2 regions of the Novilysobacter viscosus genome follow, and region 2 is predicted to be linked to the other one. Evidence: predicted binding sites of a transcription regulator. Region 2 holds the regulator's gene; the other holds the start of a gene.

Region 1 (7,764 bases), on a different contig from region 2:
CCTACGCCTCCGGCCACGTCGCGCTGGAGTCGGTCGACCTGACCATCCGTCGCGGTGAGATCTTCGCCCTGCTCGGCCCCAACGGCGCCGGCAAGACCACCCTGATCAGCATCGTCTGCGGCCTGGTCAACGCCAGTGGCGGCACCGTTCGGGTGGACGGCCACGACACCGTGCGCGACTACCGTGCCGCGCGGGCGCGCATCGGGCTGGTGCCGCAGGAGCTGTCCACCGATGCATTCGAAACGGTGTGGGCGACGGTGCGGTTCTCGCGTGGCCTGTTCGGCAAGGCGCCGGACGACGGCCACCTGGAGCGCGTGCTGCGCGAGCTGTCGCTGTGGGACAAGCGCGACAGCAGGATCATGACCCTGTCGGGCGGGATGAAGCGGCGCGTGCTGATCGCCAAGGCGCTCTCGCACGAGCCCTCGGTGCTGTTCCTGGACGAGCCCACCGCCGGCGTCGACGTCGAGCTGCGCCACGACATGTGGCAGATGGTGCGGCGCCTGCGCGAGGCCGGCACCACGGTGATCCTCACCACCCACTACATCGAGGAGGCCGAGCAGATGGCCGACCGCATCGGGGTGATCAACCGCGGCCGGCTGGTCGTGGTCGAGGACACCCGCACCCTGATGCGCAGGCTGGGCAAGAAGCAGCTGGCGCTCACCCTGCAGGCCCCGCTGGCTTCGATACCCGAGGGACTTGCGGGCCTGCCGCTGGAGCTGTCCGATGACGGTGCCACGCTGGTCTACACCTTTGACACCCACGACGAGCGCACCGGCATCGCCGGCCTGCTGCGGCAGCTGGCCGGGCATGGCATCGATTTCAAGGACCTGCACTCCAGCGAGAGTTCGCTGGAGGACATCTTCGTCGGCCTGGTGCGCGATGGCGCGCCGGAACCGGCGGGGGCACCGGCAGGCGCCGCCGCGGCATCGACGCCGGCGCGGACGTGAGCCGGGGCCCTGGGATGACCGACCGGAAGCCGCACTGATGGCACTCAACACCCACGCGATCCGCGCGATCTACCGTTTCGAAATGGCGCGCACCTTCCGCACCCTCGGCGAGTCGATCGCCTCGCCGGTGCTGACCACGTCGCTGTACTTCATCGTCTTCGGCGCGGCGATCGGTTCGCGCATGGGCGACATCGACGGGGTGAGCTACGGCGCCTTCATCATCCCCGGCCTGATCATGCTGTCGCTGCTCAGCGAGAGCATCTCCAACGCGTCCTTCGGCATCTACATGCCCAAGTGGTCCGGGACCATCTACGAACTGCTGTCGGCGCCGGTGTCGTACGTTGAAGTGCTGCTGGGCTATGTGGGCGCGGCGGCAACCAAGTCGCTGGTACTGGGGTTGCTGATCCTGGCGACCGCGCGGCTGTTCGTGCCGTATGAAATCGAGCACCCGCTGTGGATGCTCTGCTTCCTGGTGCTGACCGCGCTGAGCTTCAGCCTGTTCGGTTTCATCATCGGGCTGTGGGCCGACGACTTCCAGAAACTGCAGATCATCCCGTTGATGGTGATCACCCCGCTCACGTTCCTGGGCGGGGCGTTCTACTCCATCCACATGCTGCCGCCGTTCTGGCAGAAGGTGACCCTGTTCAACCCGGTGGTCTACCTGATCAGCGGGATGCGCTGGAGTTTCTACGGCGTGTCCGATGTCAACGTCGCGCTCAGCGCGGCGCTGATCCTGGTCTTCCTGGGCGCGTGCCTGGTCGCGGTGTGGTGGATCTTCCGTACCGGCTGGAAGCTCAAGGCCTGACGCGCCGCGACGGGCGCGCGGGCGTTACTCCGCGGCGTCGCCTGCGGCGGTGTCCAGGAACCAGGCCTCGACCGTGCCCCTGGCCTTCATGGTCATCGGCTGGCCGCGGCGGTCGAGCGACTTGCCGACCGGCAGCCGCACCCAGCCCTCGCTGATGCAGTATTCCTCGACGTTGTGACGTTCGATCCCGTTGAAGCGGATGCCGATGCCGCGTTCGAGCACCACCTCGGCGTAATGCGGGCTGCGCGGGTCGGTGGAGAGGCGGTCGGGCGGGGTGTCTGCGGTGTGCTCGGGCATGGGCCTGGATCGAGGGTCGCGCGCCGGTCGGCGCGGGGGCGCGCAGGATACGCCCCGCACGGGCGCGGGTCGAACCGCTACCTGATCGGGCGACCGCGGGGAGGCGGATCAGTCCCGGTGCGGGAAACCGGGGTTGGCGTCGCCCGGCAGTGCGTCGCGCCATGCGGCGTAGACCGGTTCGGCGGCTTCCAGCCAGTCCAGCCCGGTGCCTGCGGCGTGGGCCGCCTGCCATTGCGATCCAAGCTCGGGCTCGATCACGTTCCAGGTGCGGAAACCATGTCGGTTGCGGGCCTGGATCCCGAACTGGGTCGCCCGCAGTGTCTGGTGGGCCATCAGGGGCAGGGGGCGCAGGCGCGATTCGATGACGGCCGACATGGGTGGGTTCCGGGCTGGGGTCGCGCCATGCTGGGCGCCTGGATGTAAACGGCGGGTGGACGCCGCTGCGGCCACCACCTATGCCCGCTCGCCCCGCCCCTGCGCCTTGGCGTTGGCGATCACCGCCCTGACCAGCTCGCGGTCGGCGTGCCGGGAAATCGCCACCGCCCCCAGCGCGATCGCGCGCTCGCGCATCGGGGCAGGCACGTCGTAATGGGCACCGCTGGTCCGGTTCTGGAACGCGCGTCGTGGCAGGCCCAGGCGGCCGGCAAACGCGTGCAGTTCGGCCAGGGTGTCGGCCATCAGGTGCGCCCAGCGCTGGCCGCGCCACAGGGTCACCGCATCGTCGACGTACACGGGCATGCCGTTAGCGCGCGAACAGCTGCGAGGGGTCGGCGAAGGCCTTGAACTCGAGCGCGTTCCCGGACGGGTCATGGAAGAACATGGTCGACTGCTCACCCGGCCCACCGGCGAAGCGCACGTGCGGCTCGACCACGAAACGAACCCCCGCGCCGCGCAGCCGGGTGGCCAGCGCGGTCCAGTCGTCCATGGGCAGGACCACGCCGAAGTGCGGGACCGGCACGTCATGGCCGTCCACTGCGTTGTGCGCCTGCGGGGTGGACGCCCGGGCCGCGTCGCTGCGGTGGCAGACCAGCTGGTGGCCGTAGAGGTCGAAGTCAACCCACTGCGAGTCGCTGCGGCCTTCCACGCAGCCCAGCAGGCGGCCGTAGAAGTCGCGGGCCGCGGCGAGGTCGTGAACCGGGACTGCAAGGTGGAACGGGGGCAGGGGCGGGCGGGGCATGGCGGCCTGGATGGGTATCGGTGGATCCGGGGGGCCATCCTCGCATCCCGGTCCCGTAGCGGCGCATGCACGCACGGCCGGCATAATGGCCCGCCCCATGACCGGAGCCGGCCTTGCCGACCCCCGACCCCCGCACCGCCGAGGCCCGCAGCCTCGATGACGCGCATGCCTCGCTTGGCGACCAGCTGGGCGCGATCATTGCCGGCCTGCCCCCCGACACGATCAGCCTGGGCGAGTTGCTGGACGTGTTCGGCGACGAGGGCCTGTTGCTGATGACGGTGCTGCTGACCCTGGTGTTCCTGATCCCGGTGTCGATCCCGGGGGTGAGCACGGTGTTCGGCGCGGCCATCCTGCTGGTCGGTATCAGCCGCCTGTTCGGCCGCGAACTGTGGCTGCCGGCGAAACTGCGCACCCGCGGCCTGCCCGCGGACAAGTTGCGCCCGGGCCTGGAGCGGGGCATGCACTGGGTCCGCAGGATGGAACGCATCAGCCGGCCGCACCGCCTGCCGGCGCTGGCCGGTGGTGGGGGCGTCCACCTGTTCAACAACCTCGCCTTCATCCTGGCCGCGCTGCTGCTGATGGCGCCGTTCGGGTTCGTGCCCTTCAGCAATACATTCCCGGCGGTCGCGCTGCTGCTGTATGCGGTGGGGATGATCCAGCGCGACGGCGGCGCCATCCTGCTCGGCCACCTGGCCAACCTGACCACGATCGCCTACTTCGGCGTGTTGATCGGCGGCGGCGGCATGGCCGCGCACCAGTTGTTCCAGCGCTTCTTCGGCTGAGTGGCCTGCGCGGCGCGGCCGCCGCGCTCTCCTGCCCTGCACGGTCGGCGCCAGCCCGGCGCGAACCCCGCCGGGAGCAGACCACATGGACCGCTCAAACGCACCCCACCGGCGAGGCCGACTGGCCGCACTCGCACTCGCGCTGGTGGTCGGCGCGGGCGCAGGCACGGCGCTGGCGCAGGACGCCGTCGCGCCGTCGCGCCGTCGCCTGCAGCGTCTGCAGCGTCTGCAGCGCCAGCGTCGGTGGATACAGACGGCGTGCTGAGCGCACAGGAGCATGCCGCCGCGACCAGCGCCGCCTACCGGAAACTGGACGCCGACGGCGATGGCCGGCTGACCCTGGAGGAGGGCCCGGGCCGGGGCGGCCGCCGCACGCGTCGGGCGCTGCCGCGGCGCCGCCTACGCCGCGCTGACCCGGTGACGGCGCATCGCGTCGCACGTCGCCTTCAGTTTTCCGCGCCGGGGCCGATGCCGGGAGTGAAACGCGGCCGTCCCCCGGTCGCGCGCCCATTGCCCGACCGGAGACCTGCGTGCGCCCCGTGCTGGAGGAAGAACTCATCGTCGGCAGTCCGCTGGCATGGCCGCTTTTCGACCCGGCCGGCAAGCTGCTGGCCGATGCCGGCGTGGTGGTGCTGTGCGAGGCGCAGCGCCTGACGCTGCTGCAGCGGGGCCATGTCGACCCGGCGCTGTGCCTGGTCGAGGACGCGGGCCCCACCGACGAAGCGAGCGCCGCCGCCGAAGCGCCGCCCGCGCCCCTGCCACCGGTGTTCGGCGAGGTGCGCGCGCTCAAGCGACGGCTGGCCGAGGCGCACATGCAACTGCTGGCCGCCGGCACGCCCGATGGTGCGCTGATGGCGCTGGAGCTGGTGACCGAGCTGCAAGCCCTCGTGGACCGGGATGCGGATGCCGCGCTTGCAGCGGTGCAGCTTGACCTGGACGACGGTGGGCCGATCTCGCGCCAGGTCCACGCGGCGATCCTGTGCCAGATGGCCACCCGCGCCCGGGGATGCGAGCCGGCCGAAGTCGATTCGATGATGGCCGCCGCGCTCACCTACGACCTGGCGCTGGGCCCGATCGCCGAGACCCTCAACAGCCAGCAGGGCGAACTCAGCCCCGAGCAGCGGCGGCAGGTCGAGGCCCACCCCGACGAGGCGGTGATGCTGCTCAGGGCCGCCGGGGTCGAGGACCCGTTGTGGCTGGATGCGGTCCAGCACCACCACGAGCGACTGGACGGCAGCGGCTATCCGCACGGATTGCGGGGTGATGACATCGGTGCCGGCGCCCGGCTGCTGGCGGTGGTGGACATCTTCTCGGCGATGGTGCGGCCGCGTGCCTACCGCGAGGCGGTCATCGCACGCAACGCGCTGCGCAACCTGTTCCTGGAACGGGGCACCGCGGTGGACGCCGAACTGCCGGGGTTGCTGGTCAAGGAAATCGGTGTGTTCCCGCCCGGCACCGTGGTGCGTCTGGCCAGCGGCGAGGTGGGCGTGGTCACCCATCGCGGCGGCAATGCCGCGTGCCCGCGGGTGGCACGCCTGGTCAACGCCAACGGGACGTTCGCGGCGGTAGCCCGCTCGCGCGACACCCGCGAAGCCGAGCACGCCATCGTGGAGGCCGTGCCCCAGGCCCGCTACCAGGCCTTCCTGAGCAATTGCGCGAGATTCTGGGCCGATGCCCCGGCGGGCAGGCCGGTGCTGGCCCGTACCGCGGCCCCGCTTCCAGCACATCCGGCGGGGGGAGCGGGGGCCGATGCCGTCTGTGGCCTGCAGCCGGATCCGGGCAGCGACCTGGCGGCCGCCCCGGCACAGGGCGCAGCGCCAGAGTCGGCGCAGGCCTGCGCGCTTGATGGCGAGGCGAAGAGCCCAAGCTGAACAGGCGATCTCACGTAGTGATTGCATTGCAACGCGGCCCGGGCTACCGTTCACCCGCTGTGTTCGTCAAGGGTCACCCGAAACGTGGCCCGATGCCGTAGATCCCTGATCCGCTACATCGTTGCACTCGCTTCCTCCTTGCAACCAGCTCAACGCCGCGTAGGCGGTATTCCAATACATCCGTTACAAGGAGCAAGAAAATGTCGAACCGTGAAACCGGTACCGTCAAGTGGTTCAACGATGCCAAGGGCTTCGGCTTCATCAGCCGTGAGAACGGCGAGGACGTGTTTGTGCACTTCCGTGCCATCCAGTCCAATGGCTTCAAGAGCCTGCAGGAAGGTCAGAAGGTCGAGTTCACCGTGACCCAGGGCCAGAAGGGCCTGCAGGCCGACGCCGTCACCCCGCTGTAAGGGCGACGCGTTGACCTGACGCAGCGGCCCCGCGCCGCCGCGACACCTTCGGAAAACCCGGCTTCGGCCGGGTTTTTCTTTGCCTGCGATCCGGCCACCTGGCCGGTTGCCATCCACGACCCCCTTGCGCCGAGTGTCCGATAGGACGGTCGGTCCCAACCCGCTGGCCCGCCGCGACGGTCGCCCGCGCAACGGATGACACAATCGCCCCCGATGGCCGAGCCCCACGAACCTCGAGCGGATTCCCGAACCGGACCCCTTGGCGAACCCCAGCCGCCTCCCCGCCCGGCGGTGACGCGTGCACATGCACCCCTGCGCGGCCTGCGGTTCTGGCTCGGACTTGGATACGGCGCCATCGTGGTCGGGTTCGCGGTCGCGCTGGCGGTCATGGCCAACCTGGGGGCCACCCGGCAGATGGAGCGCGAAGCGGGCCGGCGCCTGGACGCGCAGGCCCGGCATATGGCCGAGCGCCTGGACGTCGGCGTGCAGGAGCGGCTGGACGACGTTCGCCTGCTGGCGTTGTTGCCGTTGTTGAGGACGGAGCCGGTCGATGCCGGTGCGGTGCGACGGCTGTTCGGCGAGCTGGTACGAAGCGAGCCTGCGTACGCGTGGATCGGTTTCGCCGCGGCAGACGGAACCGTGCGCGTGGCCAGCGGCGGCCTGCTGGAAGGCGGCGATGTGTCGGCGCGGCCGTGGTTCCAGGCCGCGCGCACCGGTCCGCACCTGGGCGACGTGCACGAAGCCGCATTGCTTGCGCGCCTGCTCCCGCGCCGCTCCGATGGCCAGCCCCTGCGCCTGATCGACACCGCCGCCCCGGTGCGCAGCGAGGAAGGCGAGCTTCTGGGCGTGGTGGGTGCGCACCTGTCCTGGCGCTGGGCCGAGCGCCAGCGCGACCTGCTGTTGGGCCCGGCCGCCGATCGAAGCGCCGTCGATATCTTCGTGTTGGACGCGCAGGGTCGCGTGCTGATGGGCCCGGCAGGCCAGGTCGGACGGACCCTGGCCACCGACAGCGCGCGCGCTGTGGCCCAGCGCCCGAATGGTCACGTCGCCGAGACCTGGGACGATGGGGTGCAGTACCTCACCGGCTACGCCCGCACCGGGCGGGACCCGGACGCCCCGACCCTGGGCTGGCACGTACTGGTGCGTGAGACCCGCACCTCCGCCATGGCGGAGCTGCGGGACCTGCGCCACACCCTCACCGCGGTGGTGGGCGTGCTGGCGCTGCTGTCGGTTGCCGGCGCGCTGCTGCTGGCGCGCAAGATCGGCGCGCCGCTGCATGCGCTGGCCGAGGCGGCCACCGTGATGCGCACCGGGCTGGCCGTTGTGAAGCTGCCGCAACTGGGCGGCTACCGCGAGGCGCAGCAGTTGTCGTCGGCGCTGAGCACGCTGTTCGACCAGGTCGGCCGGCGCGAGCACGAACTGCGCGAACTCGCCGACACGCTCGAACGCCGCGTCGAGGAGCGCACCCGCGAGCT
Region 2 (7,764 bases):
TGGTGCGCGAACGGGCCTCCGAGCTGCTCGGCCACGACGAGGTGCAGCAGCTGCTGGCCAGTGTCGGAAAGTCCACGCCGCGACTCGTCGAGGATTTGACGCCCAAGCTGCTGCCGCTGTCGGTGGTGGTGCGGGTGCTGCAGTCGCTGCTGGTCGAGCGCGTGCCGTTGCGGCAGATGCGCCAGATCGTCGAGGCGTTGCTCGACCACGGCGCCCACAGCCAGGACCCCGCCGTGCTGACGGCCGCGGTCCGCACCGCGCTGGGCCGGTTCATCGTCCAGGAAATCAACGGCCTGGCCCCGGAACTGCCGGTCTACACGCTGGCGCCGGCACTGGAACGGGTGTTGCAGGACTCGGTCAGCGGGCAAGGCGCCGCGATGGAACCGGGACTGGCCGAACGGCTACACCAGAACCTGAGCGATTGCGTCATCCGCCAGGAAGGCCGCGGCGAGCCCGCGGTGCTGCTGGTCCCCGGCGGCATCCGCGCCACGATCGCCCGCCTCGTCCGCCACAGCGTGCCGGCCCTGTCGGTCCTGGCCTACGGCGAAGTGCCGGAGGACAAGAAGCTGCGGCTGGTGGGGAACGTGGGCTGAGTGGGGCGAACGGCGAACGGGTACGGGTAACGCGGAACAGGGAATGACCGGGAGCGCAGGCACATGAGTTGCAGGACACACATCGAAGCGCCGCCAGGCACCGGACCACCCGCGCCGCGACGCCCCACCCGCTCCACCCCGCAGCCCCACGTCCCCAACCACCAGCCCGGTCACTGACATGCGAATCAAACGCTTCATCGCCCCCGACATGCGCGCCGCGCTGAAGATGGTCCGCGACGAGCAGGGCCCGGACGCGGTCATCCTCTCCAACCGCCCGACCGAGGGCGGCATCGAGGTGGTCGCGGCCACCGACTACGACGAGGCGCTGGTGCAGCAGGCACTGCGACTTGCGGCCCCGACCCTGAAGCCGCTGCAGGCCAGGGTGATCGAGCCCGCACCGGTCCCGGCAGCCGCACCGGCGCCCACGCCGGCCCCGGTGGCCGTAGCTGCGGCCGCGACCGTTCCCGCCTTCGCCGCCGGCGTTCCCGCACCGGCCGCCCCGGCCGCGGCAATCGCCCAGCGCAACAGCCTGGCCAGCCGCGCCCTGTCGGTATTCGGCCTGGGCGGCGACAGCGCACGCGAGGCCGCTGGCGAGCCGACCCTGGCCGAACTGGTGTCCGGCAGCGAGGCGAGCGCGACCGGCGCGACGGCGACGGCACCGGTCGCGGTGCCCATGACGGCACCGACCCGCACCCAGCGCTTCGACGAAATGATGGCGGCGTTGGCACCGATGGCCGACGACGCACCTACGCACCGCCACGGCACGCTCGCCGCGCCGGCCGCGGCCAAGGTCCCCGCGCGGGAACCGCTGGTCGCCGATGACGTGAAGGTGTCGCTGTCCCAAGCGGCATCGCCTGCCCACGCCGGGCAGCGGCCATCCGCGCCGGCCGTTGCACGCACCGCACCCGGCGCGCGTCCCGCAACGCCCGCCGCCAACCAATCCGATGCCGCCCCGGTCGCCCCGGCAACGCAGGACGACACCCCTGACACCACCCCTGACACCACCGCTGACACCGCGCCCCTCGCCCGCACCGCGCTGGAGCTGGAACCGGCCCCGCGCCGCGCCCGGGTCTCCCCCGCCGTTGAATTGTCACTGGCGCCGATGGAAGCGGATCGCCCGGCCACGCCGTCGACCTGCAACGACGACACCCCGCTGCTGCAGATCGTCGCCGGCCGCGACCTGGACCCGACCGTCACCGCGATGCGCGACGAGCTCTCGGCGATGCGCCAACTGATCGAACGCGAGATGGGCCAGTTCGCGGTGGAGCGCATGCGCGGCTCGCCGGCGCGTGCCGCCGCCTACGACACGCTGGTCGGCTATGGCTGCGAGGACCACCTGGCGCAGGCGGTCGCGGCCAGGATCGACCCGCAGCTGGACCCGGCCAAGGTGCACGCACCGATGCTGGCGCACCTGGCGCAGATGCTGACCGTGGCCCGCGCCGAACCCATCGACGACGGTGGGGTGATCGCGCTGATCGGACCGACCGGCGCCGGCAAGACCACCACCCTGGCCAAGCTGGCCGCCCGCTACGCCCAGCGCCACCGCGCGCGTGACGTCGCCCTGGTCACCACCGACACCGAACGTGCCGGCGCCCGCGAGCAACTGCAGGCGCACGGCCGGCGGATGGGCATCACCGTATGCGAGGCCGACGGACCCGAAGGCCTGGCCGAGACCCTCGACCAGCTGGGCGACTACCCGCTGGTGCTGGTCGATACCGCCGGCTATGCCGCGCGCGACCGCGCCCTGCTCGGCCAGATGACCTGGCTGCGCGCCACCCGCGACGTGCGCTGCCTGCTGGCCCTGCCGGCCACCGCGCACCCGGCCGACCTCAACGAGGTGGTCCGCCGCTACCGCATGGCCGCGCCCGAAGCCGTGGTGCTGACCAAGCTCGACGAGACCGGCCGCCTGGGCGGCGTGCTCTCGGTGGCGGTGCGCAACGGCTTGAACCTGGCCTACACCACCGACGGCCAGCACGTCCCCACCGCGCTGGATGCCGCCGACGCCTCGCGCCTGGTGCTGCAGCTGGAGCACCTGCGGCGCGCCGCCAACAACCCCCTGCTCACCGAGGACCGTCATGCAACCGCCTGACCCCAACGCCCTGCCTGCCGGTCCCGCCGCCCACCCCCACAACGTGATCCCCATGACCCCGCCCACCGCCACCGCCCCCGTCCGCGTGATCGCCGTCGCCAGTGGCAAGGGCGGCGTCGGCAAGACCAGCGTCTCGGTCAACCTGGCCATGGCCCTGCTCAACGCCGGCCAGCGCACGCTGCTGCTGGACACCGACCTGGGGCTGGCCAACGTCGACGTGATGCTCGGGCTGTCGCCGCGCTTCACCCTGGCCGACGTCTTCGCCGGCCGCTGTGACCTGCGCGACACGGTGATCGAAGGCCCGCGCGGGCTGTGGGTGGTGCCCGCCGCCAGCGGCAAGCGGCACATGACCGAACTCACCCCGCAGCAGCACGTCGGGCTGGTGCATGCCTTCAGCGAGCTGGACCTGCCGATCGACACCATGGTGGTCGACAACGCCGCCGGCATCGCCGATGGCGTGCTGACCTTCTGCCAGGCCGCCCAGGACGTGATCGTGGTGGTCTGCGACGAGCCGGCCTCGGTCACCGACGCCTACGCGCTGATCAAGGTGCTCAACCGCGAGCGCGGGGTGAACCGCGTGCAGGTACTGGCCAACCAGGTGCAGCACCCGGCCGAGGGCAGGCAGCTGTTCGAGAAGCTCGAGCGCGTCAGCGCCCGGTTCCTCGACGTGACCCTGGGCTACCTGGGCGCGATCCCGCGCGATGAATGGCTGCGCCGCTCCATCCAGCGCCAGGAAGCGGTGGTCGAGGCGTTCCCGTCGGCACCCTCGTCGGTGGCCTTCCGCGACATCGCGCGTCGCGCCGGCCAGTGGCAGTCGCCGCAGGGCCCGCGCGGGCACGTCGAATTCTTCATCGAGCGGCTGGTGTCGCCGCAACCACGGAGTGCCACCGCATGAGCACCGCCGCCGCCACCTACCGCGCCCACCAGAACGGCGGGGCCGACGACATCGTCGAGCGCCACGGCGAACTGGTCCGGCGCATCGCCCACCACCTGGCCGCGCGCCTGCCGTCCAGCGTCGAGGTCGATGACCTGATCCAGGCCGGGATGCTGGGCCTGATCGACGCGGCCCGCAATTTCCAGGCCGACCAGGGCGCGGCGTTCGAGACCTATGCCTCGATCCGCATCCGCGGCGCGATGATCGACGAGATCCGCCGCGGCGACTGGGTGCCGCGCTCGGTCCACCGCCGCTACCGCGACGTGGTCTCGGCGACCCGCGAGGTCGAGCAGGCCACCGGCCGTGCCGCCACCGCGCAGGAAGTCGCCAGCGCGCTGGGCGTGTCGCTGGACGAATACCACCGCATGCTCGAGGACGCCGCACGCGGGCAGCTGATCAGCCTGGACTCGCATGCCGAGGAACACGACGGCGAACCGCGCCTGGCCTCGCGCAGCGGCGCCACCCCGGCGCGCGAGTTCGAGCACGACGCCTTCCGCCACGCCCTGGGCGGCGCCATCGGCGACCTGCCCGAGCGCGAGCAACTGGTGCTGTCGCTGTACTACGAGCAGGAGCTGAACCTGCGCGAGATCGGCGCGGTGCTGTCGATCAGCGAGTCGCGCGTCTGCCAGATCCATGGCCAGGCCATGTTGCGCCTGCGCGCCCGCCTGGGCGAGTGGAAGGGCGAGGCCGACAACGACGAGTAACCGTTTCGCCCCTCCCGGAAAGGGAGGTCCAGGGATCAAGAAACCCCTCCCGCGGCCGATAGGTCCTTCAGGAACACCCCCGAGCCCCGTATGGACAAGAACATCCGCATCCTCATCGTCGACGACTTCTCGACCATGCGCCGCATCGTCAAGAACCTGCTCAACGACCTTGGATTCTTCAACACCACCGAAGCCGACGACGGCACCACCGCACTGGTGGAGCTGCGCAAGGGCCCGTTCGACCTGGTGATCACCGACTGGAACATGCCCGGCATGCCCGGCATCGACCTGCTCAAGGCGATCCGCTCCGATGCCGGCCTGTCGAAAGTCCCGGTGCTGATGGTGACCGCCGAGGCCAAGCGCGAGCAGATCATCGAGGCCGCGCAGGCGGGCGTCAGCGGCTACGTCATCAAGCCGTTCACCGCCGGCACGCTCAGCGACAAGCTCGAGAAGATCTTCGAGCGGCTGGAGACCGCGGCGTGAATGCGGACGCCGCGGCCGTCTCCGGCGTCCCCACCGACCGGAACGACATCACCCGGCGCCTGCACCAGGCGCTGTGGGCGATGGAGCACGACGACGCCGACGGCTGGCGCGAGCATGTCGATGCGCTGATCGAGTGGCGCACGCAGCCGTTCGTGCAGGGCCTGACCCGGCTCGCGCGCGAACTGGAATCGGCACTGGGCGAAGGCACCGGCGGGTCGGGAGCATCGTTGCCCGATGCGTGCTCGCGGCTGGAGCACGTGGTCACGCTGACCGAGAACGCCAGCATGCACACGCTGGACCTGATCCAGGAGTGCGGCCAGCTGCTGTCCACGCTGCCGGCCGGCGACGACGCATCCGCCGGGGTCGTGGCCGGCATCCGCAGCCGGCTCAGCGAGATGACCGCCGCGCAGGGCTACCAGGACCTCACCGGGCAGATCATCCTGCGCGTGGTCGAACTGGTGCGCGCGGTGCACGCCGGCCTGGGCGACGTCACCGACGGCGCGGCGCCGCTGCAGCTGTCCAACCGCGGCAACGGGCCGTCCGTGGCCGGGCTGGACGAGGCGCCGGCGACCCAGGACGACGCCAACCAGCTGCTGTCTTCGCTGGGCATCTGAGATGGGCGGGCTCGACAACGACATCTGCGCCGACTTCCTGGTCGAGGCCCGCGAGATCCTCGACCAGCTGGGCGAGCAGATGGTCACGCTCGAGCACGCGCCGGACGACCGCGACGGCCTCAACGCCGTGTTCCGCGGGTTCCACACCATCAAGGGCGGCGCCGGCTTCCTCGACATCCAGCCGATGGTGGTGCTGTGCCACGCAGTGGAGGACCGTTTCGACGCCGCGCGCAGCGGCACGCTGCCGCTGGACCCGGACACCTTCGACGGCGCGCAGCAGTCGGTCGACCTGCTGATGGACATGCTCGATTGCGTCGCCGCCGGCACCGAGCCCGCGCCGGTGCCGGACATCCTGCTGGCCAGCCTGCGGATGGAGCGCGCGCCCGCCGCGGCCACGCCCGACCTGCTGGCCCACATCACCGACGACGACCTGGCCGACCTGGATTTCGACGCGCTGCTCGACAGCCTGCACGGCAAGGGCACCGTGCCCGGCGCCCCGGCACCCGCCGTTGCGACGGCCGAGCCCGCGCCGCGCGCGACCGCGCCGGTGGACAACGTCACCCCGATCAGCGCCGCCACGCCGCGCAAGCCACCCGACCCCGCCGACGCCACCGTCCGCGTCGACGTGCGCCGGCTGGACGCGATGGTCAACCTGGTCGGCGAGCTGGTGCTCGTTCGCAACCGCCTCAAGACCATCCGCCCGCGCCTGCGCGACGAGGACCTGGACCGCGTGGTCACCGCGCTGGACGCCTCCACCTCGCGCCTGCAGTCGGCGGTGATGATGGCGCGCATGCAGCCGGTGGGCCGCGTGTTCTCCCGCTTCCCCAAGCTGGTGCGCGACATCGCGCGGCAGCTGGACAAGACCGTCGAGCTGGACGTGGTCGGCGCCGACACCGAGCTGGACCGCAACCTGGTCGAGGCGCTGTCGGACCCGCTGCTGCACCTGGTGCGCAACGCCATCGACCACGGCATCGAGTCGCCCGACGCGCGACGTGCCGCCGGCAAGCCGGAAACCGGGCACGTGCGGCTGGCGGCGCAGCAGGAGGGCGACCACGTCGCCATCGAGGTGCGTGACGACGGCGCCGGCATCGACCCCGACCGCATCCGCGACAGCGCGGTGCGCAAGGGCCTGATCGACCCGGAGGCCGCCGCGCGCCTGTCGACCGACGAATGCCTGCACCTGGTGTTCCTGCCCGGCTTCTCCACCCGCGCCGAGGTCAGCGACCTGTCGGGCCGCGGGGTGGGCATGGACGTGGTGCAGTCGAAGATCCGCGAGCTCTCCGGCGAGGTCCAGATCCAGTCATCGCCGGGCGTGGGCAGCCGCTTCCTGATCCGCGTGCCGCTGACCCTGGCGATCCTTCCGACGCTGCTGGTGGAGATCGACGAGGACGTCTACGCGCTGCCGCTGGTGCGCGTGGTCGAAGTGCTGGCGCACCGCACCGGCGAGCCGATGTGGATCGACGGCCAGCGCGTGCTGGACCTGCGCGAGGAGCCGCTGCCGTTGCTGTCGATGCGCGACTGGCTCGGCGCCGGCGCACCGCCCGATGGCCTGAGCACCGGCGTGGTGCTGCAGTCGGGCGAGCAACGCTTCTGCCTGGACGTGGACCGCGTGCGCGGCCGCGAGGAAGTGGTGATCAAGGCCCTGCCCCGCACCCTGCGCGGGTTGCCCGGGTATGCCGGCGCCAGCCTGATCGGCGATGGCCGCATGGCCCTGGTGCTGGACGTGGACGCGCTGTACCGCACGGGCATCAAGTCGCCGACGCGGCTGATCGCCTGAGCCGCGGCCTGGCGGCCAGCAGCAAACCCCCCTGCCGGAACGTTCAACGCACGTCTCGACACCCGGGCCGAACGGCGCGTGCCGCGCCGTGGGGCCTTGCGCACGTCCACGAGGCACGCCGCGCCGCCAGGCCGTGAGCTCCGTCCGGTTTCCGCGCAAGCGCCCGCGCGCACCCTCAAGAACCCCCTGCCACGACCGTTAATCCGGTACATGGACAGACTCAGCGTGATCGGCGTGGTGCTGGCGATCGTCGCCCTCGTGGGCGGCAGCGTGCTCAAGGGTTCGGGCCTGTCGGGCCTGTGGAACCCGGCCGCGTTCGTGATCGTGATCGTCGGCACGGTGGCGGCGATCCTGCTGCAGACGCCGCTGGCCACCTTCAAGCGCGCGCTCAAGATCGTGCGCTGGGTGTTCCGCCCGCCCTCCCAGGACCGTGCCTCGGTCATCGGCAAGATCGTCGAGTGGAGCACCACCGCGCGCAAGCAGGGCCTGCTGGGCCTGGAGGCGGAGGTGCAGACGCTGGAGGACCCGTTCCTGCGCAAGGGCCTGCAGATGGTGGTCGACGGCGTCGAG

What was found. Region 2 encodes FliA, which starts transcription of late flagellar genes. Its sites were predicted from a motif close to TAAAGTTTNNCNNNCNNNGGCCGATAA; they were not measured.
Region 1: ACJQWL_RS06345 (HD-GYP domain-containing protein) is a predicted target of FliA. The motif match lies at 4,454-4,480, and genes of this name have one in related genera.

The regions. Positions count from the first base shown of each region.
Region 1 is NZ_JBJMAV010000003.1:120,267-128,030, forward strand. It holds gene ACJQWL_RS06305 (ABC transporter ATP-binding protein) at 1-947, shown strand, start outside; gene ACJQWL_RS06310 (ABC transporter permease) at 985-1,752, shown strand; gene ACJQWL_RS06315 (DUF3297 family protein) at 1,777-2,049, opposite strand; gene ACJQWL_RS06320 (hypothetical protein) at 2,158-2,424, opposite strand; gene ACJQWL_RS06325 (DUF4031 domain-containing protein) at 2,503-2,787, opposite strand; gene ACJQWL_RS06330 (VOC family protein) at 2,792-3,226, opposite strand; gene ACJQWL_RS06335 (exopolysaccharide biosynthesis protein) at 3,340-4,008, shown strand; gene ACJQWL_RS06340 (hypothetical protein) at 4,103-4,279, opposite strand; gene ACJQWL_RS06345 (HD-GYP domain-containing protein) at 4,539-5,879, shown strand; gene ACJQWL_RS06350 (cold-shock protein) at 6,080-6,289, shown strand; gene ACJQWL_RS06355 (diguanylate cyclase) at 6,581-7,764, shown strand, end outside.
Region 2 is NZ_JBJMAV010000002.1:349,077-356,840, forward strand. It holds gene flhA (flagellar biosynthesis protein FlhA) at 1-593, shown strand, start outside; gene flhF (flagellar biosynthesis GTPase FlhF) at 772-2,682, shown strand; gene ACJQWL_RS05315 (MinD/ParA family protein) at 2,735-3,577, shown strand; gene ACJQWL_RS05320 (RNA polymerase sigma factor FliA) at 3,574-4,320, shown strand; gene cheY (chemotaxis response regulator CheY) at 4,411-4,803, shown strand; gene ACJQWL_RS05330 (protein phosphatase CheZ) at 4,800-5,417, shown strand; gene ACJQWL_RS05335 (chemotaxis protein CheA) at 5,419-7,194, shown strand; gene ACJQWL_RS05340 (flagellar motor protein) at 7,405-7,764, shown strand, end outside.